3 regions of the Promicromonospora noduliphila genome follow, and region 3 is predicted to be linked to each of the others. Evidence: riboswitches for the same ligand, from Rfam matches in the RefSeq annotation. Region 3 holds a riboswitch; each other region holds the start of a gene.

Region 1 (9,907 bases), 750 kb from region 3:
CCGAACGTCAGGTTCGAGCACACCTCGGGCAGCAGGAGCTTGCCGAGCAGCGTCCCGTCGGGGTCCAGGCAGTGCAGGCCGTCGTGGGCGGCGGCCCAGAGGCGGCCGGCGTCGTCGACCCGCACGCCGTCGAAGGCGCCGGCGTCGCAGGTGGCGAGCACCTCGCCGCCGGTGAGGGTCGCGTCCGGGCCGACGTCGAAGCGGCGGAGGTGGCCGCGCTCGCTGTCGGTGATGTAGAGCGTGCGCTCGTCGGCGGAGAAGGCCAGGCCGTTGGGGGCGGCGAAGTCGTCGGCGACGCGGGTGACCGAACCGTCGGGGTCCCAGCGGTAGACGTGGCAGCCGTCGGTCTCGGGGACGGCGTGGTAGCCCTCGTAGTCGCTCTGGATGCCGTAGCTCGGGTCGGTGAACCACACGCTGCCGTCGCTGCGCTCGACCAGGTCGTTGGGGCTGTTGAAGCGTCTGCCCTGCCAGCGGTCGGCGAGCACGGTGACGGTGCCGTCCGGCTCCGTGCGGGTCACTGACCGCGTGCCGTGCTCGCACTGGAGCATGCGGCCGGCGCGGTCGACGGTGCGGCCGTTGGCGTGGCCGCCGGGGCTGCGCCAGACGCCGACGCCGCCGGTCGCCTCGTCCCAGGCGAGGACCCGGTCGTTCGGGATGTCGCTGAACAACAGGGTGCGCCAGGCCGGCGAGTAGGCGGGTCCTTCGAGCCAGCTCCCCTCGTCGAAGAGCACCTCGGCGAAGGTGTCCCCGCGCACCGGGGCGAACCGCTCGTCGTGGTGCTCCCAGCGCGCGCGGATCCTGGTCACTGTCACGTCTGGCTCCTTCGGTCTGGTTGGCCGGTGGCGGGTCGGTTGTCCGTCGGCTGGGCGAGGACATCATCGCGCGTCTTGGCCCGTGCGGGTGCGCGGCCGGACCAGGGCGGCTGCGGGGGCGACGGAACCGCAACTTCCGTCCTCGTCCACGGGCTTTCCGGATGCCTAGGCTCCAGGGGTACTCGTAGAGCACGGGTCGTACCAGGGAGGAGCAACCATGCCGATGTCGCGCGTGTGGGTCGTGACGGGTGCCAGCTCGGGGTTCGGCGAGGCGATCGCCCGCGCCGCCCTCGACGGCGGTGACACCGTGGTCGGCACGTCGCGGTCGGCCGACCGGCTGCGCGCGCTCGCCGACGCCTACGGGGACCGCTTCGTCCCGCTCACCCTCGACGTGTCGCGGTCGGCGTCCTTCGACGCGGCCGACGCGCTGGTGCGGGACGTGGTCGCCGCCAACGGGCGGATCGACGTGCTCGTGAACAACGCCGGCCGGACGCAGGTCGGCGCCCTGGAGGAGACCACGGAGGACGAGCTGCGGCAGCTCTTCGAGCTCCACTTCTTCGGCCCGGCCGCGCTGACCCGCGCCGTCCTGCCGTACTTCCGCCGCCAGGGTGGTGGCACGGTGGTGCAGATGTCGTCGGTGGGCGGCCAGGTGACGATGCCGGGGTTCGGGGTCTACTGCGCGACCAAGTTCGCGCTGGAGGGCCTCACCGAGACGCTGGTCGACGAGGTGCCCGGCGTGCGCTTCGTCGTGGTGGAGCCGGGCGCGTTCCGGACCGGACTCTTCGACCGGTCGGCGGCGCTCGTGTCCGCCGAGCTGCCGGAGTACGCCGAGACGGTGGGCCCCACCAGGCAGTATGTCGCCACCGGTGGTGGCACCCAGCCGGGCGACCCGGTGAAGGCGGCAGCGGCGATCCACGCCGTCGTCACCGGCGACGCGGCGCCGACGCGGCTGGTGCTCGGTGCCGACGCGCACGACGGGATCGCGGCGCGGCTGGAGCGGCTGGGCGCCGAGCTCGCGGAGTGGGCAGAGGTCTCGCGGTCGACGGACCTGGACCCGGTTGCGCGGCCGTGACCGGGCAAGCGCGGGTCCGGACGGCGGAGCACCCCGCCGGGCGGCTCGTGCACGCCGTCCTGCCCGCGCACGAGGCGGATGGATTTACCAGCGCGAGCGCCCCGTTCGCCGTCGGCGTCACGTTCACCGGGCATGCCGACGCCGTGGTGCGGCACGGCGACGAGCCGGCCCGGCTGCTGGACCTGCGGCCCGGGACGGTCGGCGTCAACGGCGCCCGGCCGCTGGCCTGGCTCCGTACCCGCGAGCCGACCGAGAGCGTGGAGATCGTCCCGAGCGCCGCCGCGCTCGCGAGTGCGGCGGCCGAGCACGAGATCTCGTGGGAGGCCCACGAGTCCTACCGCACCGTGGGGCACGACCCGGTCGTGTGGGCCGCGTCCGCGAGGGTGCGCCGGTCGCTGCTGACCGACGGCGTGACGGCCGAGGCCGCCGAGGAGCTGGTGAGCCTGGTGCTGGCGCACCTCGCGACGTCGGCCCACGGCGCCGGGCGCCGCGAGGTGCCCGGCGTGCTGGAGCGCGCCCGGGTGCTCGCGGTGACGGACCGGGTGCACGGCGCGCCCTTCGACCCGCACCCGCTCGCTGAGCTGGCGGCCCTCGTGCACCTCAGTCCGTACCACTTTCTGCGGGCCTTCGCGCGTGCCGTCGGCGTGACCCCGCACCAGTACGTGACGGCGGTCCGGGCCGAGCGGGTGCGCCGCCTGCTCGCGCACGACGGCGCGACCGTCGCGTCCGTGGCGGAGCAGGCGGGCGTCGACCCGCGGCAGCTCCGCCGGCTCCACCGGCACGCGCTGGGCGTCAGCCCTCGGGGCTGATGTTCCCTGGGCTGGTCTCCTCCGAGTCGAGGGGTGCTGGCGGGGCGAGGAGGTCGTCCACGGTCGTCACCTCGATCAGCGGCGCGTAGAGCCGCATGATCTCCAGGGCGCGCTCGTGGTTCTCGGCGGTCGAGCCCGCGCAGGCGTCGGCGACCACCAGCACCCGGCGGCCTGCGTCGGCCGCGGCGAGCGCCGTCGAGATCACGCAGCAGTCGGTGGCCACGCCCGCGAGCACCAGCTCGCCGGCCTCGCGCGTCGCGGCCTCCAGCTCCGGACCCCACTTGCCGAACGTCGTGCGCGTCACCACGGGCGCCCCGGCCTGCGCGACGTCGGCCAGGCCGGCGAGCTCGTACAGCGGGTCGTCCTGCGCCACGAGCGCGAACGGCCACTGGTCGAAGTAGGCGCGCCAGGCGCCGTCGGGCACGGTGGGGGCGATGTAGCGGGTGAGCACGGTGCGGCCGGCAAAAGCGGGGAGCAGGCGCCGGGTCCCGGCGAGCGCGGCCGGGTAGTCGGGCGACGCCCACGGGCTGGGCGGATGCGCGAAGACGTTCTGCATGTCGATCACCACCAGGGCGGCGTCCGGCCCCGGCGGCACGACGGCGGTCTCCGCTCCGTCGCTGGTCTTCGCCGCGTCGCCGGTCTCCGCTCCGTCGCTGGTCTCCGCCGCGTCGCCGGTCTCCGCTCCGTCGCTGGTCTCCGCCGAGCCGCCGGCCTCCGCTCGGCCGCTGGTCTCCGCCGCCTGGCCCGTCCCTGCTCCGCCGCCGGTCATCGCGCCTCCTGGCGGCGTACGGCGCCGGCGCTCAGCAGGAGCGTGCCGGCGAACCCGATGACCAGGGAGACGAGCACGCCGAGGTTGGCGCCCGCCCAGTCGCCGTCGGCTCCGCCGAGCGGGCCAAGGAGGTAGCCCTGCCACTGCAGCCACGGCGCGTAGGTGTTGGTCACCAGCCCCCAGCCGACGGCGGTGCCGGCCAGGACCAGCAGCACGGCGCTCCAGCTCACGGACCCGTACCGGCCGGAGGCGGAGTACAGGTCGGCGTCGGTGTAGTCGCGGCGGCGCAGCAGGATGTCGGCCAGCAGGACGCCGCACCACGCGGCGACCGGCACGCCCAGCGTGATGAGGAAGCCCTGGAAGGGGCCGATGAACGAGTCGGCGACGAACACCACGTAGACCGCGCCGAGGATCATGAGCGCGCCGTCGATGGCGGCGGCGAGCCAGCGCGGCGCGGGCAGCCCGAGGGACAGCAGGGCGAGCCCCGAGGAGTAGATGTCGAGGGCGGCGCCGCCGATCAGCCCCGCCAGGGCCACCACCACGAACGGGATGAGGAACCAGGTGGGCAGGATGGTGGACAGGGCGCCGATCGGGTCGGCGCCGATCGCCTCGTTCAGCACGGGATCGGAGCCAGCGAGCAGCAGACCGAACACGAGCAGGACCACGGGGGCCAGCGAGGCGCCGAAGGTGGTCCAGCCGACGATCCGCGGGCCCGAGGCGGTCCGGGGGAGGTAGCGCGAGTAGTCGGCGGCCATGTTGACCCAGCCCAGGCCGAACCCGGTCATCATGAACACGAGCCCGCCGATCACCTGCGGCCCGCCGCCCGCAGGGATCGCGGCGACCGTCCCCCAGTCGACGTGGTCGGCCACCAGGACGATGTAGACGAGGGTGAGCACCGCCGTCAGCACCGTTATCACCACCTGCAGCCGCATCACCAGGCCGAACCCGAAGACGCCCGCCGCCACGACGATGCCCGCCACGACCACGAGGGCGACGACCTTGGTCGCCGTGCCGCCGCCCCAGCCGAGGGCGCCGAGCACCGTGGAGGTCGCGAGCGTGGCCAGCGCCACGAGCACCGTCTCCCAGCCCACGGTGAGGACCCACGACAGCAGCGACGGCAGCCGGTTGCCCTGGACGCCGAAGGCGGCCCTGGACAGCACCATGGTGGGCGCCGAGCCGCGCCTGCCCGCCAGCGAGATGAACCCGCAGAACAGGAACGACACCACGATGCCGACGATCCCGACCACCACGGCCTGCCAGAACGACACCCCGAACCCGAGCAGGTAGGAGCCGTAGCCCAGCCCGAGCACCGAGACGTTGGCCGCGAACCACGGCCAGAACAGCTCGCGCGGCGACCCGCGGCGCTCGCTCTCGTCGATGGTGTTCAGGGCATTGGTCTCGATGCTCGTGGCTGAGCTCATACGGGTGATCCTGCCACTCGCCACTGACACGGGGATGAGAGGTGCGCCACGTTCGTCCCTGACCACAGTCAGGTCCGGGGGGACGGCAAAGGGCCCGCACCGGATGGTGCGGGCCCTTCGGTCTCAGCGGGGCCGGCGGACTCAGCCGACGCGGATGAACGTCGGGCTGGACTGCCAGATCGAGGTGTAGCGGACGGTCTCGCCGGGGACCGGGGCCTCGACCTGCATGCCGTCGCCCGCGTAGATGGCGACGTGGCCGGGCGTCCAGATGAGGTCGCCGGGCTGTGCCTCGGCCGCGGAGACGACGGTGCCCGCGTAGCGCTGCTCCGCGGAGCTGTGCGGCAGGCTGATGCCGACCTGGGCGTACACGTACGAGGTGAACCCGGAGCAGTCGAACCCGGCGGGGGTCGAGCCGGCCCAGAGGTACGGCACGCCGAGGTACTGCATGGCGATGTCGACGATCGCCGAGCCGGAGGTAGCCGCAGGGGCGGCCTCCTCCACCGCGGGCTCCTCGGCGACGGCGGTGGCCGTGACCTCCTCCTCGGCGGGCTCGACGACCTCCTCGACGACCGGCTCGGGCTCGGGCTCCGGCTCGGGTGCCGGCGTCACCTTGATCGTCCCGGTCTCCAGGGTGAACTTGCTCTTGGCGGTGACCTTCACGGCCGGCGCCGTGTCCGCCTTCGCCGTGGTCAGCTTCGCGGTGGTCACCTCCCGTGCGGCGTCCTTCACCGCGTCGAGCGTCACGGCGTCGAGCTCCGCCGTCGTGGTGTCCGGCTCGGTCGCCGGGGCCGCGGCCGCCGGAGCGGCGCTGGCGGGCCCCGCGAGCAGGGAGACGATCAGTCCCGAGCCGGCCGCGACGACCGCGCTCCGGCGGGCCGTCGTGGAGATGCCGCGCGCGGCGGCGCGGGTGAACGGGGTCAGGGGCGTGATGGGTCTACGGGCAGCACGATGGCGCCCGGGCGTGCGAGTAGTCACGTTCGGCTTTCTCCCGACGCCTACGAGGTGAGCTGTCGGATTCGGATCGGAGAATGACCCGGCCGCGGTCCTAACCTGTGCGGCTTCACCCCAAGGACACCGATGGTGCCCACTTACCTGGTTCCCCCGTCCCTGCCATCTGGTCAGTGCAGATCTCGGGCGGTGGCAGGGCTCGGCGTCCGCCTCGAGTACCCACGGACTTTCCCGCGAGCGGGACCGACCGTAACCCGGAAGGGCCAGAAAGTCACAATCCCGTTACGGAGCGTGCTGTGGAGGGGCGCGGCTATTGACCGAATTATCCGGTCTGATATAAGGGCCCGCCGCAGCGTCGCGGTCGCCGAACCGCAACGACACGCCGGCCGGCTCGTCGTGTGCCGGCATGTCGTTGCGGTTCGGCGACCGGGAGCACGCGCAACCTGCGGTTCGGCGCCCGGCTCGGGCCCGCCCAGGCGCCCGGCTCGGGCCCGCCCAGGGCGCACCGGACCGGGTCTAGGCGGGCCGGACGTTGTGGTTGAGGCGGAACAGGTTGTCCGGGTCGTACTGCCGCTTGACCGCGGCCAGCCGCTCGTACGTCGGGGACGGATAGACGGCGGCGACGTCCTCCTCGGTGGCGGATGCGAGGAAGTTCGCGTAGGCGCCGTCGACGTGCGGGGCGAGCTTCGCCCAGATCGCTGCCAGCCGGGGGCGGGCGGCCTCGACGACGGGCTTCGGCCCGCCGGTGACGGTCGCGACCATCAGCTCCGCCGCGCGGTGCGCGTAGGCGGTGGCGTCGCCGGCCACCCGGGACACCGCCCCGCCGACGGCGCGGACGGAGATCAGCGGCGACCCCTGCGCCGTCCCGACCTCGGCGAGGGTCTTCAGCGCCTCCGGCACCGACTCGCGGCGCACGAAGCCGCTGTGGGCGAGCAGCTCGATGCCGGGCGGCGGGGCGGCGCCCTCGACGAGGACGTCCGCGTAGGGTTTCAGCGCGACGTCGTCGGCGACGACGGTGCCGAGCCGGCGGATCGGGTCGATCGCCCGCGCCGCGAGGCCGGCGTCGTCGCCGTCGAACGCGACGTGGATCTCCACGGGCGCGTCCGGGCCGCCCGCGAGCGGGTTGGCCAGGGTGGCGACCGAGGTGAGCTCCTCCGGGGCGGTGCGGAGGTGGTCGGCCCAGCCCTGGAGGACGGTCACCGCCTCCGACGCCGGGAAGGTCACCTTGCCGAAGAAGACCTCCGTCGTGGGGTGCGCGACGAACTCGAAGGCTGTCACGACGCCCAGGTTGCCGCCGCCACCGCGGACCGCCCAGAACAGCTCCGGGTGCTCGTCCGCGCTCGCGGTGACCACCCCGCCGTCGGCGGTGACGACCTCCGCCGCGACCAGGCTGTCCAGGGCCAGGCCGTACTTGCGCACCTTCCAGCCGATGCCGCCGCTCAGCGTCAGCCCGCCGACGCCGACGCTCTTCGTGTCACCGGAGGAGATCGCCAGGCCGTGCGGGGCCAGCGCGTTCGCCACCTTGCCCCAGGTGGCGCCGCCGCCGATCCGGACGAGGTGGCGGTCGCCGTCGACCACCTCGACGTCGGCGAGCTTGCTCAGGTCGATCACGACGCCGCCGTCGTTGGTGCCGAAGCCCGGGAAGCTGTGGCCGCCGCCGCGTACGGACAGCGCGAGCCCGGAGGCGGCGGCGAAGCTGACGGCGGCGCGCACGTCGCCGACGGTCGTGGGGCGCAGGACGTAGGCCGGGCTGCCCGCGACCAGGAGCGAGCGGCCGGCCGACTCGTACTCGGCCCCGCCCGGTTCGATGATGTCGCCGCCGAAGTCGCGGCGCAGGGTGTCGACTGCTGAGGTCATGACGTTCCTTCCACAGGGGGAGTGGCGCTCCACAGGGGGAGTGGCGCTGCGTGCCGCAGCGGACGAAGGCATGACTCCTCAGCCGCCGCCGATGTGACAGGGCAGTGTGTGATCCAGGCCACACCCTGGCCGTGGCGGATCAGCGCCGGCCGGCGGCGCCGACGGTTCGCGTGGTCAGGCGGGCTCGACCTTGTCCGCGTCCCTGGAATCGGCGCCCGCGTCCGAGGAGTCGGCCGTGGCCTGCCCGCCCTCGTCCGCGGGCCCGGCCTTCGCCTTCCCGCCGTTGTCCGCGCCGTCGCCCTTGTCCTCGTCCTGGAAGACGTCGGTCATACCGCCGACCGTCACCAGGAGCGTCGTGAACAGCGTCACCGCGGCGGCGACGATCCACAGCAGCCACTGCAGGAAGGGCAGCGCCTGAGCCAGCGCCCCGAGCTGGAACAGGCCCCCGGCCACGCCGCCACCGACCAGGACCACGAAGATGACCCCGATCAGCTTTCCCGCGTCCAGCTTGCGGCGCGCCCGCCGCCGCTTGCCGCCGGGCGGGACGGCCCGGCGCGCGGCATCGACGGCCAGGCGGTTCATCGCGTCCTCGAGGGCCGCCCTGCCCTCGCCGTCCGGCATGTCCTTGTGGATGGCCACCAGGCGCTGCAGCCGGCGCTCGCCGCCGGGCAGCACGCCCACGAACGAGGCGATCGCGGACAGGACGGCGCCCATCGTCGGGAGCGCCACGGACACGATCGACACGATCTCCGACGTCGTCACGGGCAGGAGCCTAGCGATCCTCCGCGGTTGACCATGCGCCTGCTGCGAGATGCGGCCCGCGTTCCCGCAGCGAGCGCATGGTCCACCTCGGTCGTAGGCGGCTCCGCCAAAGGTCGTAAGCCAAGTGCCTGCCTGCGGGCGATGTGGTGAAAAGGGGATCCCGACAGGCTGGTCCCGTCCGGAGAAAAGGCTCCGGAGCAGCCCGAACACCTGCCGAGCGCGAGGAGCGCGACGATGTTCCCGTCCACTGACCACACGCCCACCGAGCGGCCCGGCGGCGACCCGCTGAGCGGCCGCCCGCTGCGCGACCACCCGCTGCACGGCCGCCCGGCGCACCGTGCCCGACGAGTCGCCGCCGGCCTCGCCGCACTGGGGATCCTTGCCGTCACCGTCGCGGCCGGCGCACCGGCGTCCGCCACGGTGCGGACGACGGCGACCGCGGCCTCCGCCACGGCGCGGACGGCGACGGCGGCACCTGCGACGCCGACCGCCGCCGCCCCCACATCGACCGGGGCGACCGCCGCCGCATCCGGCACCGCGACCACTCCGGCGTCGACCGCCGAGGACCCCGCCCCGCCCCCGCGGATCTCCGCCCCGGCCGGCGAGCACCCCCTGACCGCGCAGGACGTCGACGCCTGGCTCGACGGCCTGCTGCCGGCCGCGCTGGAGAGCGCTGGCATCGCGGGCGCCGTCGTCACCGTGGTGGACGACGGCGAGATCGTCACCACCCGCGGCTACGGCTACGCCGACACGGGCACGACGGGCGGCGAGGCCGTGCCGGTCGACCCCGAGCGCACGCTGTTCCGCCCGGGCTCGGTGTCCAAGCTGTTCACGGCCACCGCCGTCATGCAGCTCGTCGAGCGCGGCGACGTCGACCTGGACACGGACATCGCGGAGTACCTCGACTTCGACGTCCCACGCAGGTTCGACGGGCCGATCACGCTCCGGCACCTGCTCACCCACACCGCCGGGTTCGAGGAGCGGATCGCCGGCCTCATCGGGTTCGGCGACCAGCCGGTGGTCCTCCGCGACGCCCTGGCCGAGGACCCGCCGGAGCAGGTCTACGAGCCCGGCACCGTGCCCGCGTACTCGAACTACGGCAACGCGCTCGCCGGCTACATCGTCGAGCGGGTCAGCGGTGTGCCGTTCGAGGGGTACGTCCAGCGGAACATCCTCGCGCCCGCCGGGATGACGTCGTCGACCTTCGAGCAGCCGCTGCCGGCCGAGCTGCGCGACCGGATGTCGCAGGGGTACCCGTCGTCCGCAGCGGCCCCCGGGCAGTTCGAGATCGTCGGGACGCCGCCCGCCGGGGCCCTCACCGCGTCGGCGCCCGACATGGCGCGCTTCATGCTGGCCCAGCTCGGCGAGCCGGGCACCGGCTCGATCCTCGAACCCGAGACGCTCGACCTCATGCAGGCCCCAGCGCTGGACGAGAGCTCGCTGGGCAACCTCGCCGC
Region 2 (9,907 bases), 810 kb from region 3:
CCACCCCCGGGGCCACGAGCATGGACGACGCCGTGACCCCGTCACCCACGGACCCGCTGTGGGTGGAGCGCAACGGCACCCGCACGTACACGGGCTTCTCGGCCCGCGGTGCCCGCGTCGAGATCGGGCCGGCGAGCGCCGGCGCGGTGTTCACGCCGGGCGAGCTGCTGAAGGTAGCGCTCGCGGCGTGCGCGGGGATGAGCAGCGACAGGGCGTTCGCGCGCCGTCTGGGTGACGACTACAAGACCACCATCCGCGTCGAGGACCCGAAGGACATGGCGGAGGACCGCTACCCGGTGCTCACGGAGAAGTTCGAGATCGACCTGTCCGCCCTCGACGACGAGGACCGGGCGAAGCTCCTCACGATCGCCCAGCGGTCGATCGACAAGACCTGCACCGTGGGCCGCACGCTCAAGGCGGGCGCCGAGATCCCGGACGCGCAGTTCGACCAGCCGGCGGAGGGCTGACATGACCGATGACAAGCAGAAGCTGACCGCGCCGGAGTCCACCGGCCAGGCGCCACCGGGCGACGCGATCATCAAGCCGGACAACTCGGTGGAGGTCACGCCGGCGGACTGGGTCAACTACAAGCCCGACGGCCCACTGGACTACCTGGTCGACAAGGCGGTGACCATCCCGTCGGCGACCATCCACAGGCATGTGGACAAGGTGCGCGCCCGCAATCCCAACGCCACCCCCGCCGAGATCATCAAGCTCCTGGAGAAGGAGTACCTGCGGGTCATCCAGACCACCGGCAGCGCCGTCGGCGCGGCGGCCGCCATCCCCGCGGTGGGTACCGCAGCGAGCGTCGCGCTGTCGACGAGCGACGTGGCGACGTTCTTCGCCTCGTCGGCGGCGTTCTCCCTCGCCGTGGCGGACGTGCACGGGATCGACGTGCAGGACGTGCCGCGGCGTCGGGCACTGCTGCTCGCCACCGTGCTCGGTGACCAGGGCGCCAAGGACGTCGAGAACGCCATCGGCGGGTCCGGCGTCGCGTGGGGCAAGGTGCTGCTCACGAGCATGCCGCGCACCACGCTGCACCGGGTGAACAAGGCGCTGACGCACCGGTTCATCCAGCGGCAGATCGCCAAGCAGGGCAGCCTGCTGCTGGGCCGCATCCTGCCGTTCGGCATCGGCGCGGTCGTCGGCTGGGTCGGGGCGCGGGCCCTCGGGCACACGGTGATCGGCCAGTCCCGCGTCGCGTTCGGCGCTCCCCCGGAGCGGTTCCCGCGCGTCATCGAGCAGAAGTAGTCCGGGACCCGCCGGTCCGGGGAACCCGCTGGTCGGGGACCCGGCGTCGGGCGGGCCGATATCTGCTACCTGCTCGGCAAGATGCCGGGTCCCGACCTAGGCTGCGGGGCATGGCGGACACGACGCACGGCGCACTCGCCCCGACGTACCATCCACTCCCGGTCACGATCGCGCGGGCGCACGGTACACACGTATGGGACACGGACGGCAACGAGTTCCTCGACTTCCTGTCGGGGTACTCGGCCCTGAACTTCGGGCACCTGCACCAAGGCCTGCTGGCCGCTGCGATGGCGCAGCTCCGCCAGGTCACGCTCACGTCCCGCGCGTTCGACCATGACCGGCTCGAGGAGTTCGCCCAGCGGCTCGTCGACGTGGTGGGTCCGCTGACGACCGGCGGCGAGGACAGCCTCGTCGTGCCGATGAACACGGGTGCCGAGGCCGTGGAGACCGCGATCAAGGCGGTCCGCAAGTGGGGCTACGACGTGCGCGGCGTGCCGGAGGACAAGGCGACGGTCGTGGTCGCCGACGGGAACTTCCACGGCCGCACCACCACGCTCGTCGGCCTCTCGGACGACCCGGCCGCCCGCGGCGGGTTCGGCCCCTTCGCCCCCGGGTTCGTCCGGGTCCCCTTCGGCGACCTGGCCGCCGTGGCCGACGCCGTGGACGACACCACGGTGGCCGTCCTCATGGAGCCGGTGCAGGGCGAGGCCGGTGTGGTGCTGCCGCCCGACGAGTTCTGGCCGGGCCTGCGCGAGCTCACCGCGGAGAAGAACATCGCCCTCGTCGCCGACGAGATCCAGTCGGGCCTCGGCCGCACCGGCACGACGCTCGCCTGCGAGCTGTGGGACGTGCGGCCGGACCTGGTCTGCCTGGGCAAGGCGCTGGGCGGCGGGATCGTCCCGGTCTCGGCGGTGGTCGGCAGGCCGGAGATCCTCGGCGTCCTGACGCCGGGCACGCACGGCTCGACGTTCGGCGGCAACCCGCTGGCGTGCGCGGTCGGCATCGCCGCGCTCGACCTCCTCTCGACGGGGCAGTACCAGGCGCGCGCCGCGGCGTCGGGCACGGTGCTCAAGGAACGGCTCGACGCGCTCGTGGAGCGCGGCATGCTGACCGGGGCGCGCAGCATCGGCCTGTGGGCCGGGATCGACGTGGACCCCACGCTCGGCACGGGACGGGAGCTGTGCGAGGCCCTGCTGGAGCGCGGCGTGCTCGCCAAGGACACGCGCGAGTCGACGATCCGGCTGTCCCCGCCCCTGTCGATCGTGCAGCCGGAGCTGGAGATGGCGCTGGACATCCTCGAGGAATCTCTGGTGGCGCTCGGGAGCGAGGGCGCGTCGGAGGGCACGGCCACGGCGGACGAGGCAGACGCGGACTCCGAGGTGACCGAGACGGCGGACGAGGCCGAGACGTCCGACGAGGCCGGAACAGCTGAGACCGCCGAGCCGGCTGCCGAGGCCGACAGCAGCAGCACCGAGGCCGATACTCCCAAGAACGCCGAGGCAACCGGCAAGACCGAGGCTGCCGAAGGCACCGAAGCGCCCGATGCCGAGCAGCCTGGCAACACGGACACCGAGCAGCCCGAGGAAGACGACAAGCCCGCCGAAGGCAGCGCCGACGACAAGAAGCCTGCTGGCGCGGACGCCGTCGTCAAGAAGCCCGCCGACACCAAGACCGCCGACGGCGACACAGACGCGAACAGCCCCAAGGACGACGCGGCCGGCGACACCCCCACCGGCAAGGGCGAGCGCTCCGAACTGTCACCGACCGCCGGCTGAGCGTAGGCTCCGGGAGGTGACCACTACGACGTCGTCCCCCACGACCGCAACGTTCCCGGACCTCGCCGAGCTCCAGCAGGCCTACGCCGAGCTCCAGGCCAAGGGCCTGAAGCTGGACCTCACGCGCGGCAAGCCGTCGGCGGAGCAGCTCGACCTCGCCGAGCCGATGCTGGCCCTGCCCGGCGTGGGCGTGCACACCGACGACACCGGCACAGACACGCGCAACTACGGCGGGCTCGACGGCGGCCTCGCCGTGCGGCGCATCTTCGCCGAGCTCCTCGACGTGCCCGTGGAACAGCTCCTCGCGGGCGGCAACGCGTCGCTGACCGTCATGCACGACATCGTCACGTTCGCCGAGCTGTTCGGCTTCCCCGACTCCCCGAAGCCGTGGGCGCGCGAAGAAACCGTGCGCTGGATCTGCCCGGTCCCCGGCTACGACCGCCACTTCACGATCTGCGAGGCCATGGGCATCGAGATGGTCCCGGTCCCGATGACGCCGGACGGTCCGGACGCCGAGGCCGTTGCCGCCCTCGTCGCCGAGGACCCCACGATCAAGGGCATGTGGGTGGTCCCCACCTACTCCAACCCGGACGGCGCGGTCATCACGGAGGACGTCGCCCGCGCGCTGGTCTCGATGCCCACGGCCGCGCCGGACTTACGCATCCTGTGGGACAACGCGTACGCGGTGCACCACCTGACCGATGACGAGGTGACCAGCCCGAACGCCATCGCGCTGGCGGCGGAGGCCGGCCACCCGGACCGCGTGCTCCTGTTCGCCTCGACGTCGAAGATCACGTTCGCGGGATCGGGCGTCGCGTTCCTCGGGAGCTCGCCGGCCAACATCGCCTGGTACAAGAAGCACCTGTCGGCCGCGTCCATCGGCCCGGACAAGATCAACCACCTGCGGCACGCGATGTTCTTCGGCTCGGCCGACGGCGTACGCGAGCACATGCGCAAGCACCGCGAGATCCTGGCGCCCAAGTTCCAGGCCGTCGTCGACATCCTGGCGCAGCGCCTCGGCGGGTACGGCATCGCCTCGTGGACCGAGCCGAAGGGCGGCTACTTCGTGTCGCTCGACGTCGCGCCGGGCACGGCGTCGCGCGTGGTGGAGCTGGCCAAGGGGGCGGGCATCGCCCTCACGCCCGCCGGTGCCACGCACCCGTACGGCAAGGACCCGGAGAACAAGAACGTGCGCCTCGCGCCGTCGATGCCCCCGCTGGACGAGGTCCGCACGGCGATGGACGGCGTGGCGACCTGCGTGCTCCTGGCGGCGGCCGAGGCCGCGGCGGCGCGCGACTGACCTGCCCTGCCAGAACCCAGGCCCTCAGGTCACCGGAGTGACCTGAGGGCCTGACACGTTGTGGACGGCGCCCCTCAGTCCGCGCAGTGCTTGTTGACCACGAGCACCGGGCACGCCGAGTGGTGCAGCACGGCCTGGCTCGTGGAGCCGAGCAGCAGCCCGCGGAACCCGCCGCGGCCGCGCGAGCCCACCACCACGAGGTCCGACGCCGTGGAGAACTCCGTGAGCAGCTCGGCGCCCGTGCCGTCGAGCACGATCCGCCGGATCCGCAGGCCGGGGTTCTCGGCCTCGTAGCGGTCGATCAGCACGTCCATGCCGGCCCCGATGTCCGCCAGCACCTGCTCGCGGTCGATCGACGACGGTAGCCACGCCAGCATCCCGGCATTGCCGACGGGCACCCCGGTGACGGCGGTCAGCTCCGCACCCCACGCGTTGGCCTGCTCTATCGCGTGCTGCAGCGCCCGCTCGGCCTGCGGAGACCCGTCCACGCCGACGACGATGCGGCGCACGTCCCGGATCTCGCCCGGGCCGGCCGCCACGGCGGCCTCCGTCGCGGCCTCGCCCGACTCGGCCGGCTCGGCGTCCGGCGCCTTCCACTGGACGCCGCGGTTGGTCTCGGCGCGCAGCGGCACCACGACCACCGGGCACCGCGCGTGGGCGGGCAGCGCGGACGACACCGTGCCCAGCAGGCGTTCCGTGAACCCGCCCTTGCCGCGCGTGCCCACGACGGCGAGCCCGTAGTCGCCGGACAGCTCCACGAGCACACCCGCTGCATCACCCGTCGCCACCTCGGTGGTGGCGCGCACCCCGGCGTCGGCCACGCGGGCCTCGGCCTCCGCGAGGACCGACTTGGCGCCCTCCTGGATGGTCGTGTCGTCGAGGGCGGCATAGCCACCGTCGAGTGACGCGGCCGTAAAGGACGGCAATGAATAGCTGCACACGATGTGCAGCGCCCACCCCACGCGATGTGCGTACGCGGTGGCCCAGTCCAGCGCGTGCAGGCTCGCGGCCGATCCGTCCACACCGACCAGTACGACCTCGGATCGTGTCATCGCCAGCCCTTTCCCTTGGCAGTGCACCTTTGCACTCCAACGCTACCGGCGGGGCACAGGTTGTGGGTATCCGGTAGCAAAAAGAATGCCGAAGGATGGCAAAGCAGAGCGCCCGCCAGTGTCCACCCGGTCATCGGGCGGGGCACTGACAGGCGCTCTGCTCGGGTCCTGCGCGGCTGGGCTCAGCCCATGCGGACGAACGTGGGGTTCGACTGCCAGATGGGGCGGAAGTCGACGACGGTGCCGGGCTTGGACGCGTCGATCATCGTGTTGCCACCGGCGTAGATCGAGACGTGGCCGGGCGTCCACATCAGGTCGCCGGGCTGGGCCTCCGAGGCCGGCACGATGGTGCCGTAACCGGGCTGCGCGGACGACGAGTGCGGCAGCGCGATCCCGAGCTGACCGTAGACGTACGCAGTAAAGCCCGAGCAGTCGAAACCACTCGGGCTGGAACCACCGGAGACGTACGGGACGCCGACGTAGCGGCTGGCGATCGAGATCACGGAGTTGCCGATCGCCGAGTCGGGGATGTCGACCGAGGTGGCGACCATGCTGGCGGCCTCGGCAGCCTCCTCGGCGGCGGCCTCGGCAGCCTCTGCCGCTTCCTCGGCGGCGAGCTCGGCCTGGTACTCCTCGTTCTCGGCGGCGGAGACCACGGACACCGCGGCCTTCTCGACGTTGAGCTCGGCGTCGGGGGCGACGGTCACCACGGGAGCGTTGGACAGCGACTCCCGCGCCTGCGCCGTCAGCGCGTTGAGGTCGACCGAGTTCATCTTGGCGGCCGGGCCGGTCTCCATCGGAGCGGCCTGCGCGGCCACCGCGCCACCGAAGGTCGAGACGAGGAGCGCGCCACCCGCGGCGGCGACCGCGGTGCGGCGACCGACGGCGGCGTTCTGGGCGAACTCGGTGAGCGGAGTCACGGGTCGTCGCGCAGCACGGTGGCGTGCGCGTGTGGTACGTGCAGTCACGTAGAACCTCTCCTTGTACGCCTTCGAGGTCAGCTGTCGGGTTCGGGTGGGAGAAATCACCCGGCCGTGCACTCCCGAAGGACTGCCCGGCTTCACCCCGAGGACGCACCCTGGCGCCCGATGGTGGGTCCCCCGCCTCTGTCATGCGGTCGTCTTGGGGCCTCGGGCCGGTGACAGAGTTCGGCGTCCGTCCGAGGACTACCCCGGATAACTCCGGGGGAGCGGTCCGAACTTAGCGGACCTCACCCGCGATGTCACGTTCCGGCAACGAATAACGGAACGTGTCGGACGCGTGGTGACTGGTTTCGGACAAACCGCCCGCCGAAAGGGCCGGTTCTCGCCCACCGAACGGCCGGTTCGAACCCGCTCAGGACGTCGCGACGAAGAGGTGACGCGCCAGGTCCTCGCCCAGCTCAAGGGCGGTGCCGGCGCCGTCGACCGTCACCGTGTACGTCCCGTCGTCGAGCTCAGCGGTGACCCGCGCGCCGGGCACGAGGCCGGCGTCGGACAGGCGGGCCAGCAGCTCGACGTCCGTCTGCAGCGGCTCCGCGATGCGGGTGAGCGACGCCGCGAGCGGCTCGCCCTTCACGCCCTTCTTGGCCGCGGCCTCGAACGCGGAGGGCAGCGAGATGACGCCGGTGAGGAACGGCACGTCCGTGTAGTCCTCGCCGAGCTCCGACAGGCCGGGGATCGGGTTGCCGTACGGGTCGTGGTGCGGGTGGTCCAGCAGGCCCACGAGCCGCTTCTCCACCAGGTCGCTCATCACGTGCTCCCACCGGCAGGCCTCGACGTGCACGTGCTCCCAGTCGAGCTTGATCACGTCGGTCAGCAGGCGCTCCGCGAGGCGGTGCTTGCGCATGACGCGCGTCGCCTTGTCGTGGCCCAGCTCGGTGAGCTCCAGGTGCCGGTCGCCGGTCACGATCACGAGCCCGTCGCGCTCCATGCGCGCGACCGTCTGCGACACCGTGGGGCCGGAGTGCCCCAGGCGCTCCGCGATGCGCGCGCGCAGGGGGGTGATGCCCTCCTCGTCGAGCTCGTAGATCGTCTTGAGGTACATCTCGGTGGTGTCGATCAGATCCGTCACGTCAGCTCCCGTCATGCGCGCAGCCGTCCAGTCGCCCTGGGCTCGGCGCCCCGGGCGTCGGCCCAGGTTCTAGTCTAGTTCTGTGCCACTGACAATCCCGCCACACCTCCTGCCCGCCGACGGCCGGTTCGGCTCCGGTCCCTCCAAGGTGCGCAAGGGGCAGGTCGATCATCTCGTGGCGAACGCCCACGTGCTCGGCACGTCCCACCGCAAGGCGCCCGTGAAGGGCCTGGTGCACCGCATCCGGGAGGGTGTGGCGGAGCTGCTCGGCGCGCCCGACGGCTACGAGGTGGCCCTCGGCAACGGCGGCTCCACCGCGTTCTGGGACGTCGCGACGCTGTGCCTCGTGGAGCGCAGGGCCCAGCACGCGGCGTTCGGCGAGTTCGGCGGCAAGTTCGCGACGGCGACGTCGCGCGCCCCGTTCCTCGAGCCCTCCCAGGTGATCTCGGCCGAGCCGGGCACGGTGGCCTACCTCGCGCCCGCCGACGACGTCGACACCTACGCCACGCCGCACAACGAGACCTCGACCGGCGCCATGGCCCCGGTGCTGCGCCCGGCCGGGCCCGACGGCGCCGTCGTGCTCACCGACGCGACCTCCGGTGCCGGCGCGCTGCCCGTGGACCTGAGCCAGACCGACGCCTACTACTTCGCCCCGCAGAAGGCCTTCGCGGCCGACGGCGGCCTGTGGCTCGCCGTCCTCTCCCCCGCCGCCGTCGAGCGCGCGGCGCGGATCGAGGCCTCAGGACGCTGGGTGCCGGAGTTCCTGTCGCTCACGACGGCGGTCGAGAACTCGCGCCAGGACCAGACCCTCAACACGCCGGCGGTCGCGACGCTGCTGCTCCTCGCCGACCAGGTCGAGTGGCTGATCGCCCAGGGCGGGCTCGAGTGGTCGGCGAAGCGCTGCGCGACGTCGGCCGAGATCCTCTACTCCTGGGCCGAGGCGCGGGACTGGGCCACGCCGTTCGTGGAGCGCCCGGAGGAGCGGTCGACGGTGGTCGGCACCATCGACCTGGCCCCGGAGGTCGACGCCGGACGGCTGCTGGACGAGCTGCGCGCCAACGGCATTCAGGACGTGTTCGCCTATCGGAAGCTCGGGCGCAACCAGCTCCGGGTAGGTATGTTTCCCGCGGTCGAACCCGACGACGTCGCGGCGCTCACCGCCTCCATCGACTACCTCGTCGCAGGCCTCTGACCAGCCTGATCACGTCCGCAATATCCCTTCGACGGGGAGTTCTGCCTATTGTCCCTGGTACAGGGGCTTCTGTAACGTTTCCGCAACAGAGGGAACCATTCTGAGGGGCTGTTCAACACCATGCCAGTGATCGACCACTTCACATTCGGGATCGTGACGCCCCTGCTGGCGTACGCGATCTCGTGCACCGGCGCAGCGACGGGCCTTGCGTGCACGTCTCGAGCCCGAGCAGCCTCGGGCGGCGCGCGCGCGGCGTGGCTCGTGTTCGGCGCCATCGCACTCGGCGGTACCGGGATCTGGGTGATGCACTTCGTCGCCATGCTCGGCTTCTCGGCTTCAGGCGTGACCATCAGATACAACATTCCCGAAACCCTCCTGAGCGCGGCGATCGCCATCGTCGTGGTGGGTGCCGGCCTGTTCATCACGGAGCTGGGCAAGCGAAAGCTGCCCGCGATGATCGTGGGCGGTGCGCTCGCAGGCGCCGGCGTCGCGGCCATGCACTACATGGGCATGGAAGCGATGGAGATGTCGGCGCAGGTCGTCTACAACCCGACCTACGTGATCGCGTCGGTGGTCGTCGCGGTCGTCGCGGCGACGGCGGCGCTCTGGTGCACCGTCCACATCCGCGGCACGCTCGCCACCATCGTGGCCACGCTGATCATGGGTCTGGCGGTGACCGGCATGCACTACACCGGCATGGCGGGTGTCTCGGTGATCAACCCGGTCGACAGCGTCCCGGCCGGCGCGTCCACCATGCAGCTGCTCGTCCCGCTCGTGATGGCGGTGAGCGTCGTGACGTTCCTGCTCATCCTCGGCATCGGCCTCTGGCCCACCGAGGAGGAGCTGCGCACGCAGGCCGAGTTCGAGAACCGGCTCAAGGCGCACACGGAGCAGAGCCAGCGGTTCGAGACCATCCAGCAGGAGCTGCAGCCGGGGCCCGCCCAGTTCGCGCAGACCCATCGCGTGCGCTGACCCTCGGCGACAGTTACTTCGGAGCGCCCGTCCCCCTCGGGGGGCGGGCGCTTCGTCGTTGGGGCGGGGCTTCGTCGTCGGGCGGGCGCTTCGTCGTCGGGGCGGGCGCTTCGTCGTCGGGGCGGGCGCTTCGTCGTCGGGGCGGGGCTTCGTCGTCGGGGCGGGGCTTCGTCGTCGGGGCGGGCGGCTTCGTCGTCCGCCCGACGGCGTGCCTGCCGCCGCGAATGGTGTGACCAGACCCACGTACCGTTAGCAAGGCTAATGATCTAAACTAGTGCGGGTGTCGTCGAGCTCCCGCAGACCGAGCCGAAGC
Region 3 (9,907 bases):
GTCGAGGTGGGCGTGGACGTCCCGGAGGCCACGGCCATGGTGATCTTCGACGCCGACCGGTTCGGCATCTCCCAGCTCCACCAGCTCCGCGGGCGCGTGGGGCGCGGCACCGAGCCCGGCCTGTGCCTCCTTGTGTCCGACGCCGAGCCCGGCACCCCCGCCTACGCCCGGCTGGAGGCCATGACGCAGACCACCGACGGCTTCAAGCTCGCCAACCTGGACCTGGAGCTGCGCAGCGAGGGCGACGTGCTCGGCGCAGCGCAGTCGGGCCGGGCCAGCTCGCTGCGCCTGCTCCGGGTGGTCAAGGACGCCGGCCTCATCCAGGAGGCGCGCAGCGCGGCCGTCGACGTCGTGCGCGCGTCCCCCGACCTGGCGGAGTTCCCGGAGCTCGCCGATGCGATCCGCGCCCAGCTCGACGAGGACCAGGAGGAGTTCCTGGAGCGGACGTGACCGGCGGGTGAAAGCGATGACCCCCTCGTTACGCCCGAAACACGCAACCGATAGAGTCCCGGTCCGTGACGGTCGACGCGAGGCATGCGGTCCACGGCGACGCGCCCGCGAAGACGGCGTGGCAGCGCGGGAGGCTGCTGGCGCTCGGTTCCGTCCTGGTCGCCGTGCTGCTCGTGGCGCACGACGTCGTGCCGAACCGCTGGGGAAACCTGGGCAGCCTCGTCCAGTCGTTCTTGCCCTGGCTCGGGCTCGCGGTGCCCCTCGGGATCCTCGCGGCGCTGCTGCGGCGGTCGGCGCTCGCGATCCTCGCCGTCCTGCTGCCGCTGGCGGCCTGGATCTGGGTCTTCCTGCCGCAGGTGCGCCCCGCGGAGCCGGAACCGGGCGACCTGACCGTGGTCCAGCACAACGTCAGCGACACCAACACCGACATCACGGCCACCGCCCAGGTGCTCCTCGCCGCCGCGCCGGACGTCGTGACGCTCACCGAGGTGTCCGAGACGACGGAGCAGCAGTACACGCGGGCGTTCGGCCGGGCGCTGCCGCATCACGAGACGCAGGGCACGGTCGGCATCTGGTCGAGGTACCCGCTCAGAGGCGTCCAGGCGGTGGACATCCGGCCCGAGGGCTTCGACGCCTCGTGGGACCGCTGCCTGCGCGTGGTCATCCAGCGGGAGGGCACGGCCGTCGCGCTGTTCGTGGCGCACCTGCCGTCGGTCCGGTTCGGCAGCGGCGGCTTCGAGACGGAGCTGCGCAACGCGAGCGCGCAGCGGCTCGCCGACGCGGTCGACGCCGAGCGGAACGAGACGGTCATCGTCGCGGGGGACCTGAACGCCGTCCTGGCCGACGACGCGATGGCCCCGCTCACCAACCTCGTCACGGCGCCGACCACCGGCTTCGAGTTCACCTACCCGGCGGCCTTCCCCGTGGCGCAGATCGACCACGTGCTCGCGCGCGGCGCCACGGTGACGGAGGTGCGCGCCCTGGACCGGACGGGCAGCGACCACCTGCCGGTCGTCGCGCACGTCGACACTCCATGGCCTTAGGTGATGTCCGGACGAGGTGCGACGGGAAAGGACTCCGCGGTGGGAGGTCCGCGCCGGTCCTAGGCGGCGTCCGGGTGAGGCGCGATGGAAAGACTCCGCGGACAAGTTCGGTTGCGGGCAGTAGACACTGTCCACGCAGAGCAACCCACCTCCGCGGGCAACAGTTTCTCCGGGCCGTCCGGGCCGTCCGGGCCGTCCGGGCCGTCCGGGGCCCTCGGGGCCGTCTGAGCCGCCCGGCACGCCGGGTTAGGCTCGCTGGCGTGACCAGGATCGTCGCGGGCTCGGTCGGCGGCCGCACCATCGCGGTGCCGCCCAAGGGCACCCGCCCCACGAGCGACCGCGTCCGCGAGGCGATCTTCTCCCGCCTCGAACACCTCGGCGTGCTCGACGGCGCCCGCGTGCTCGACCTCTACGCCGGCTCCGGTGCGCTCGGGCTGGAAGCCGCCAGCCGTGGCGCGGTCTCGGTGACCCTCGTGGACAGCGCGCGCCCCGCCACCGACGTGGCGCGCAAGAACGTCGCCGGGCTGGGCCTGACCGGGGTGCGCGTCGTCACCGACACCGCCGAGCGCTTCGCGGCGTCGCTGGCACGCGTGGACCCGGGCACCGGCCTGGGCAGAGCCTTGGCGAGCACGACGAGCACGACGAGCACGACGAGCACGACGAGCACGACGAGCACGACGAGCACGACGAGCACGACGAGTGCGGCGAGGCCGAGGGCGGCGCTCGACCTCGTCTTCCTCGACCCGCCCTACGACCTCCCCGACGACGCGCTCGCCGTCGTCCTCACCCACCTCGCCGCACCGGGCGTCCTGGCCGACGGCGCCGTCGTCGTCGTGGAGCGTTCGACCCGTACCCCCGAACCGGCCTGGCCCGACGGCCTGACCCCCTTCGCCCGCAAGGACTACGGGGAGACGGCGGTCTACTACGCGGAGCCCTCCGACCCACTACAGTCCGACCCACTACAGTCCGACCCACCGCCGTCCGACCCACCGCCGTCCGACCCACCGCCGTCGGATACCGTGAGCGCGTGACCACCGTCGTCTGCCCCGGGTCGTTCGACCCCATCACGCTCGGCCACCTGGACGTCGTCCGCCGCGCCACCACCCTGTTCGACGACGTCGTGGTCGGCGTCGCGAAGAACCCCGGCAAGTCCGGGCTGCTGGACCTGGAGACCCGCGCCGCACTCGTACGCTCCGCCCTGGGGTCCGCCGCGGCAGCCGAGCCGGCCATGGCCCGGGTGCGCGTCGCCGTCGTGCCGGGGCTGCTCGTGGACTTCTGCCGGGAGGTCGGGGCGGTCGCCGTCGTGAAGGGTCTGCGTGGCGGCGGGGACTTCGACGCGGAGCAGCCGATGGCGCTCATGAACCGGCACCTGTCGGGGGTCGAGACGATCTTCCTGCCGGGCGACCAGCGGTACGCGCACGTCGCGTCGTCGCTGGTGAAGGACATCGTGCGGCACGGTGGACCGGTCGAGGACCTGGTGCCGGCCGGGGTCACGGAGGCCCTGCGGGCCGCGTTGGGCCGGCCGTCCGACGGGCCGTCCGCCGGCTCGTGAGGCCTCTCACGCCGCGCGGGCGCGCGTGAGTCCCGGTCCATGTCGTAGGATGGGTTGCTGGTCCCTGGCGTGAGTCCCCGACGTGGCGTGAGCCTCTGACGTGCGATTGCGTGCTGGTCCATCCCCTTCGCCGTCCGCTCGGCGCCGTCCTGCCGGATCGCGCTGCGCCGGACTGCCCGTGCTGATCCCGTCCTCATCGGAGCCTGCTATTTCCCGCGAACCGAACTCGCCGCTCGTGCTCGACACGCACGAGCTGTCTCGGCGTGCCGGATCGAGCCGTACGCACCGCGCGACCGTGCAGGCGCCGGCGGACCTCGGCACGGCCGTGATCGGTATTCCGGAAGGCTCCGACCTGGAGCTGGACCTCCGGCTCGAGGCCGTGATGGAGGGCGTGCTGGTCTCCGGCACGGTCCGCGGCACGGTCAAGGGCGAGTGCAGCCGCTGCCTCGACGACATCACCCGTGACCTCACGGTCGACGTCACCGAGCTGTTCGCCTACCCGGAGCGGGCGGCGGCGTCGGCCGAGGCGGGGGACGAGGACGTCGAGGACGAGGAGTCCGTCCTGGAGGACGACCTGGCCGACCTGGAGCCCGCGCTTCGGGATTCGGTCGTGACTGCACTACCATTTCAACCGCTGTGCCGGGAAGACTGCCCTGGCCTGTGCTCCGAGTGCGGAGCACGTCTGGCCGACGACCCCGGTCATCACCATGACGTGGTCGACCCTCGTTGGTCGGCGCTACAGAGCATGCTCGAATCTACGAGCGTGTCGGACGAGACGAAAGAGAGCTAGCCGTGGCTGTTCCGAAGCGCAAGATGTCGCGCAGCAACACCCGTGCGCGTCGCTCGCAGTGGAAGACCACCGCAGCGACCCTCACCACCTGCCCGCAGTGCCAGGCCGACAAGCTGCCGCACACGGCGTGCCCGACGTGCGGCACCTACAAGGGCCGCACCTACCGCGACGCCCTGAAGACCGTCCACGCGGGCTGACGTGGCCAAGGGCGGGACGTCGCCGGCGAGGCCGGAACCTACCGCGCTGCTCGAGAAACTCGGGGTCCATCTGGACCCCGAGCTTCTTGTGCTGGCACTGACCCACCGGTCGTTCGCGCACGAGGCCGGCGGCATCCCCACGAACGAGCGCCTGGAGTTCCTGGGCGACACGGTGCTGGGGCTGGTGGTGACCGAGGCGCTGTACCGGCGGCATCCGGACCAGTCGGAGGGTGACCTGGCGCGCATGCGTGCCGCCACGGTGTCGCAGCGCGCGCTCGCGGCGGTCGCGCGCACCCTCGGCCTGGGTAAGTACGTGCTGCTCGGCAAGGGCGAGATCCGCACGCGCGGCTTCGAGAAGGACTCGATCCTTTCCGACACCGTCGAGGCCCTGATCGGCGCGACCTACCTGTCGCACGGCCTGGAGACCTCGCGGGCGCTCGTGCACCGGCTCGTCGACTCGACGCTCGACGTCGCCGCCGGGCTGGGCGCCGGGCTGGACTGGAAGACCTCCCTCCAGGAGGCGTCAGCGGAGCGCGGCCTCGGCGCGCCCGACTACATCGCCACGTTCGAGGGCCCCGAGCACGCGCGGATCTTCCACTCGACCGTCGTGATCGACGGCGTCACCTACGGCTCGGGCTCCGGCAGCGCGAAGAAGCACGCCGAGCAGGGCGCGGCCGAGCAGACCTACCGGGCCCTGCTGGAGAAGTTCCCGCTGCCCACGGCGGACGAGGTGGACGACGCCGACACGGGCGCGTCGGCCGACAGCACGGCGCCGGCCTCCGGTGCCTGAGCTCCCCGAGGTCGAGACCGTCCGGGACGGCCTCGACCGCTTCGTGGTCGGCGCGGTGGTGCGCGACGTCGAGGTGTTCCGGGAGTACAGCGTGCGCAGGCACGACGGCGGGCCGGGCTCCTTCCGCGACCAGCTCGTCGGCCGGCGGCTGACGGCGGCGGTGCGCCGGGGCAAGTTCCTCTGGCTGCCGCTGGCGGCCGTTCCGGCCGGGGCCGCTCCGACGGGCGCCGCGTCGGGCGACGGCGAGCCGGCCGACAGCGGGCGAGCTGACGCCGGGCCGACGGACGCTGAGCCGGTGGCGGCCCTGCTCGCACACCTGGGGATGTCGGGACAGCTCCTCGTGCGGGGTACGCGGCCAGACGTCACGGCGCCCAGCACGGCCTCGGGCGACGCGGCCTTCGCCGTGGCGGCGTCGAGCGACGAGGACGACTGGCGGCACCCGCACCTGCGCGTTCGCCTGCACCTGGCGGATGCGCCGTCCGGGGCGCGGTACCTCGACTTCGTGGACCAGCGCACGTTCGGCCACCTGAGCGTCCAGGACCTGGTGCCGGACGGCGGCGGCTCGTCGCGCGGGAGCACGGCTCCGGCCTCCGGCGATCCGGCCCCTGACGCCCGAGCCCTTGACGCTCCGGCGCCCGGCGCCCCGACGTCGGACATCCCCGCCGGCCGCGGCTCCGACCTGCCCCTGCTGCCGGAGCCGGTGGCCCACATCGCCCGCGACCTGCTCGACCCTCACCTCGACCTGGACGGCCTGGTGCGCCGGGTGCGCCGCCGTCGGACCCAGATCAAGCGTGCGCTGCTGGACCAGACCGTCGTGTCCGGCGTGGGCAACATCTACGCCGACGAGGCGCTGTGGCGGGCGCGGGTGCACTGGGCCAGGGCGACCGACAAGCTGAAGGCCGCCGACGTGCGCCGGGTGCTGGAGTCGGCGGCGGAGGTCATGAGCGAGGCCCTCGGCCAGGGCGGGACCAGCTTCGACGCCCTGTACGTCAACGTGAACGGGCAGTCCGGGTACTTCGACCGGTCGCTCGCCGTCTACGGGCGCGAGAACGAGGAGTGCCGCCGCTGCGGTGCGCTGGTGCGCCGCGACGCGTTCATGAACCGCTCGTCGTTCACCTGCCCGGTCTGCCAGCCGAGACCCCGCGGCCTCTGACCAGGCGCCGAACCGAAAGCTACGTGTCCTCTCGTGGCCCGAAACGCAGCCTAGGAGTCCACCAGCCCGTCGATGAACTCGTAGCCTGCGGTTGGCGGCCAGCAGCACATGTAAGTTGCGGTTCGGCGCCGGCGTTCGTTGTGATGGCTGCGGATCTTGCGGTTCGGCGCGACACCGCGTCAGCGGCGCACCACGTTGCGCAGCTCGGCGCCGGCCCGCCACGCCGTGAGCTGCTCCGCCAGGAACTGCGCCGCGCCCCGGGGCCGGCCGCCCGCGACATGCGGCGTGAGGATCAGGTTCGGCACGTCCCACAGCGGCGAGTCCGACGGCAGCGGCTCCGTCTCCATGACGTCGAGCGCCGCGCCCGCGAGCCCGCCGGAGCGCAGCGCGTCCGCGAGGGCTGCCTCGTCCACGGTGGCGCCCCTGCCCACGTTGACGAAGCGCGCCGTCGGCGGCAGCAGGCTCAGCCGGCGGGCGTCGAGGATGTGCCGGGTGGCCGGGACGGCGGGCAGCAGCGAGATCAGCAGGTCGGTCTCGCCCAGCAGCGCGTCCAGGTCGTCGGCGCCCACCACGGGGTAGCCGGAGCGTTCGCCCGCGCGCGAGGCGACGCCCGTCACGCGTGCGCCGAGCGCGGTGAGCAGCGGGGCCAGCCGCACGGCGATCGAGCCGAAGCCCCAGATCGTCACGCGCGCGCCGTCGAGCGTGTACTCGCGGCCGGTCACCGGGTCGCCCTGGGCGAACGCGATCTCCTTGGCCCAGCGGTGCTCCCGCTGCGCGGCCAGGGAGACGTCGATCCGGCGGACCGACGCCAGGATCAGGGCCAGGGCGTGCTCGGTGACGGTGTCGTCGTGCAGCGACTGCCCGGAGGAGATCACGACGTCGGGCGCGAACCCGGAGCGCAGCGCGACGTCCGGCCCGGCGGAGAGGGTCTGCACCCAGCGGAGCTTCGTGAGCCGGCGGGCGGCGTCGGCGAGCATCTTGGGCGGGTTGGCCCAGGTGACCAGCAGCTCGGCGTCGGTGTGCTCCTCGGGGACCGGCTCGTTCATCGCGTAGGCGACGACGGCGTCGGTGCCGCCGGGCGCGAAGGAGGCGCCGCCGTCGGGCAGCCGGGAGGGGAAGTCGAGGTCGAACGGGACGTCCGGTACGAGGATCTTCACGCCGGGGACGTTACCGGACCCGGCGTGAAGATCCCGCACCTGGGACCAGGGGTCAGCCCGTCACCCGGATGAACACCGCGTTGTCCTGCCACATCTCCGTGTAGTGCACGGGGACGCCGGCCTGCTGGGCCTCGACGACCATGCCCTCGCCCGCGTAGAGCGAGACGTGGCCCGGCGTCCACACGATGTCGCCCGGCTGGGCGTCCGCGGCGGCGACCTGGTAGCCGACGGTCGCCATCTCGCTGGAGCTGCGCGGGAGGTCGATCCCGAGCTGGGCGTAGACGTAGTTGATCAGGCCAGAGCAGTCGAAGCCCTCGCTGGGGGAGGAACCGCCGTACACGTAGGCGATGCCCACGTACTCGAGGGCGAGGTTGACGGCCTGCTGGCCGAGGTCCGCGGACTCCGCCGCGGCGTCGGCGGCAGCGGCCGCCTCAGCCTCGGCGGCGGCCGCAGCCTCTGCCTCCGCTGCCGCCTCTGCCACGGCAGCCGCCTCGGCGGCGGCCCTGGCCTCCGCCTCGGCGCGAGCCTTGGCCTCCGCCTCGGCCTTGGCGCGCGCCCTGGCCTCCGCCTTCGCCTTGGCCTCTGCGATGCCGGCCTCGGTCTCGGCGTACGGGGTCACGGTGACGCGTCCGCGCTCGGCCCAGAAGTCGGCCTCCTGCGTGACCTTGACCCTGGTCACGAGGTTCTCGGCGAGCCCGGCGCGGAGCTTGGTGTCGACGGTGTTGTTGGCGGGCGCCGTCTGCGTGTGCGACTCGGCGGGCGCCGTGTGCGCGGTCTGGGTGAAGACCGACGCGAGCATGCCTGACGTGACGACGGCGATGGCGCCGGTACGGGCGGCGTTCTCGGCGGCGGTCTGGGTCAGGGCGGTGAAGGGGGTGAGTGCAGGGCCTTCGGCACGGTGCCTGCCCCGGTAGCTGGGTCGGTTCGCCTGGTCGTCCGCCCAGTCCTGGGCACGGTCGGTGAGTACGGTCACCAGTGATCTCCTCGGACGCCTACGAGGTGAGCTGTCGGGTTCGGATGGGGAGTTCAGTTCACCCGGCCTCGCAAGAGGCTTCACCCCAAGGACACTCGCGTGCCCGGCTTACCTGGTTCCCCCGCCCCTGTCACGTCGTAGCTGCTCAGGACCGGTGACAGGGCTCGGCGTCCGGACCTGGACCCCGCCGTTGCTGGCGAGGTGACATGACCGTACCGACCTTCCGAGAAAAAGTCACGATTAGGTCACATACCGACTCGTGATGGAACGTTCTTGGCAATCGCTACCCCGTGTCACCATGGCGAGCATGCCCGATTACCTACGCGCCCGGTACGACGTCGTCGTCGTGGGGGCCGGCCACAACGGCCTCACCGCCGCGGCCTACGCGGCCCGCGGCGGCCGCTCCGTCCTCGTCCTGGAGCGGGCCGACCACATCGGCGGCGCCGCCGTCTCCGCCCGGCCCTTCGCAGGCGTGGACGCGCGGCTGTCGCGCTACTCCTACCTGGTCTCGCTCCTGCCGCGGCGGATCGTCACGGAGCTCGGGCTGCCGGTCCGCCTCGTGCGCCGCCGCTGGTCGTCGTACACACCGGTGGCCGACGGCGGCCTCCTCGTGGACACCAAGGACGACGCCGCCACGCGCGCCTCGTTCCGTCGCCTCACCGGCTCCGACGCCGACTTCGAGGCCTGGGGCCGCTTCTACGCGATGACCGCCGACGTAGCCCGCCGCCTCGCGCCCACCCTCACCGAGCCCCTGCTCCCGCGCTCGGCGGTCCGGGACCTCGTGGGAGAGCCGGCCTGGCGCACCCTCTTCGAGGAGCCCCTCGGCGAGGTGCTGCGCAGCACCTTCGCGGACGACGTCGTGCGCGGCGTGGCCGCCACGGACGGCCTGATCGGCACGTTCGCCGACGTCGACGAGCCGTCCCTGCGCCAGAACCGCTGCTTCCTCTACCACGTGATCGGCAACGGGACCGGCGACTGGGACGTGCCGGTGGGCGGCATGGGCGCGGTCTCGGGCGCCCTGCACGACGCCGCGGTGGCCACCGGCGCCGTCGTCGTCACCTCGGCGACGGTCACCGCCGTCGACCCCGGTGCGTCCGGCGTGGAGGTGGCCTGGACCGACGCCGACGGGCGTGCCCGCGGTGTGACCGCCGGGCACCTGCTCGCGGGATGCGCCCCCGCCGAGCTGGAGCGGCTGCTGCGCGGGGCCGGACGGGGTGCTGCTGGCGGGCCGACCGTGCCGGGCGTGGGTTCCGGTTCCGGTGCCGCCGTCGGACCGGGTGCGGGGAACGCCGTCCGCCCAGGTGTGGCGGACGCCGTCGGCCCGGGTGTGGCGGACGCCGTCGGCCCGGGTGTGGCGGACGGCGGTGGCGCGGCTCCGGCGTCCTACCCCGAGGGCGCGCAGCTCAAGGTGAACATGCTCCTGACGCGCCTGCCGAAGCTGCGCGACGACGTCGACCCGGTGGCGGCGTTCAGCGGGACGCTGCACGTCAACGAGTCGCTGACCCAGCTCCAGGACGCGTACGCGCAGGCAGCGGCGGGGCGCATCCCCGAGCTGCCGCCGAGCGAGATCTACTGCCACACGCTCTCCGACCGGACGATCCTCGGGCCGTCGCTCGCCGGGACCGAGGCCCAGACCATCACGCTGTTCGGGCTGCACATGCCGGCCCGGCTCTTCCGCGCGGACCCCGACGGCGCCCGCGAGCGCGCGCTGCGGGCCACCCTGGCGTCCCTGGACTCCGTGCTGGCCGAACCCATCGAGAACGTGCTCGCGCTCGATGCCGAGGGCAGGCCCTGTCTCGAGG

The links. A riboswitch is a leader RNA that binds a small molecule or an ion and turns the genes downstream of it on or off. The one in region 3 is predicted to bind cyclic di-AMP.
Region 1: it holds a riboswitch for cyclic di-AMP, as region 3 does, so the genes downstream of both, AC0QU1_RS17170 (C40 family peptidase) here and AC0QU1_RS20410 (C40 family peptidase) in region 3, are expected to answer to the same signal.
Region 2: it holds a riboswitch for cyclic di-AMP, as region 3 does, so the genes downstream of both, AC0QU1_RS23790 (C40 family peptidase) here and AC0QU1_RS20410 (C40 family peptidase) in region 3, are expected to answer to the same signal.

What each region holds. Positions count from the first base shown of each region.
Region 1 covers NZ_CM167806.1:3,899,291-3,909,197, reverse strand. Annotated here, with positions in the region: gene AC0QU1_RS17195 (SMP-30/gluconolactonase/LRE family protein) at 1-812, opposite strand, end outside; gene AC0QU1_RS17190 (SDR family NAD(P)-dependent oxidoreductase) at 1,030-1,884, shown strand; gene AC0QU1_RS17185 (helix-turn-helix transcriptional regulator) at 1,881-2,693, shown strand; gene AC0QU1_RS17180 (cysteine hydrolase family protein) at 2,677-3,462, opposite strand; gene AC0QU1_RS17175 (purine-cytosine permease family protein) at 3,459-4,883, opposite strand; gene AC0QU1_RS17170 (C40 family peptidase) at 5,025-5,858, opposite strand; cyclic di-AMP (ydaO/yuaA leader) riboswitch at 5,860-6,030, opposite strand; gene AC0QU1_RS17165 (FAD-binding oxidoreductase) at 6,348-7,688, opposite strand; gene AC0QU1_RS17160 (hypothetical protein) at 7,863-8,450, opposite strand; gene AC0QU1_RS17155 (serine hydrolase) at 8,685-9,907, shown strand, end outside.
Region 2 covers NZ_CM167806.1:5,457,060-5,466,966, forward strand. Annotated here, with positions in the region: gene AC0QU1_RS23765 (OsmC family protein) at 1-467, shown strand, start outside; gene AC0QU1_RS23770 (hypothetical protein) at 469-1,251, shown strand; gene rocD (ornithine--oxo-acid transaminase) at 1,362-3,026, shown strand; gene AC0QU1_RS23780 (aspartate aminotransferase type Ic) at 3,043-4,326, shown strand; gene AC0QU1_RS23785 (universal stress protein) at 4,401-5,378, opposite strand; gene AC0QU1_RS23790 (C40 family peptidase) at 5,561-6,298, opposite strand; cyclic di-AMP (ydaO/yuaA leader) riboswitch at 6,349-6,511, opposite strand; gene AC0QU1_RS23795 (iron-dependent transcriptional repressor DtxR) at 6,714-7,430, opposite strand; gene serC (phosphoserine transaminase) at 7,513-8,622, shown strand; gene AC0QU1_RS23805 (MHYT domain-containing protein) at 8,776-9,594, shown strand; gene AC0QU1_RS23810 (MarR family winged helix-turn-helix transcriptional regulator) at 9,875-9,907, shown strand, end outside.
Region 3 covers NZ_CM167806.1:4,646,751-4,656,657, reverse strand. Annotated here, with positions in the region: gene AC0QU1_RS20455 (ATP-dependent DNA helicase RecG) at 1-450, shown strand, start outside; gene AC0QU1_RS20450 (endonuclease/exonuclease/phosphatase family protein) at 516-1,493, shown strand; gene AC0QU1_RS20445 (RsmD family RNA methyltransferase) at 1,754-2,524, shown strand; gene coaD (pantetheine-phosphate adenylyltransferase) at 2,521-3,045, shown strand; gene AC0QU1_RS20435 (YceD family protein) at 3,281-3,835, shown strand; gene rpmF (50S ribosomal protein L32) at 3,838-4,032, shown strand; gene rnc (ribonuclease III) at 4,121-4,822, shown strand; gene AC0QU1_RS20420 (DNA-formamidopyrimidine glycosylase family protein) at 4,815-5,975, shown strand; gene AC0QU1_RS20415 (NAD(P)-dependent oxidoreductase) at 6,155-7,132, opposite strand; gene AC0QU1_RS20410 (C40 family peptidase) at 7,185-8,105, opposite strand; cyclic di-AMP (ydaO/yuaA leader) riboswitch at 8,107-8,258, opposite strand; gene AC0QU1_RS20405 (phytoene desaturase family protein) at 8,404-9,907, shown strand, end outside.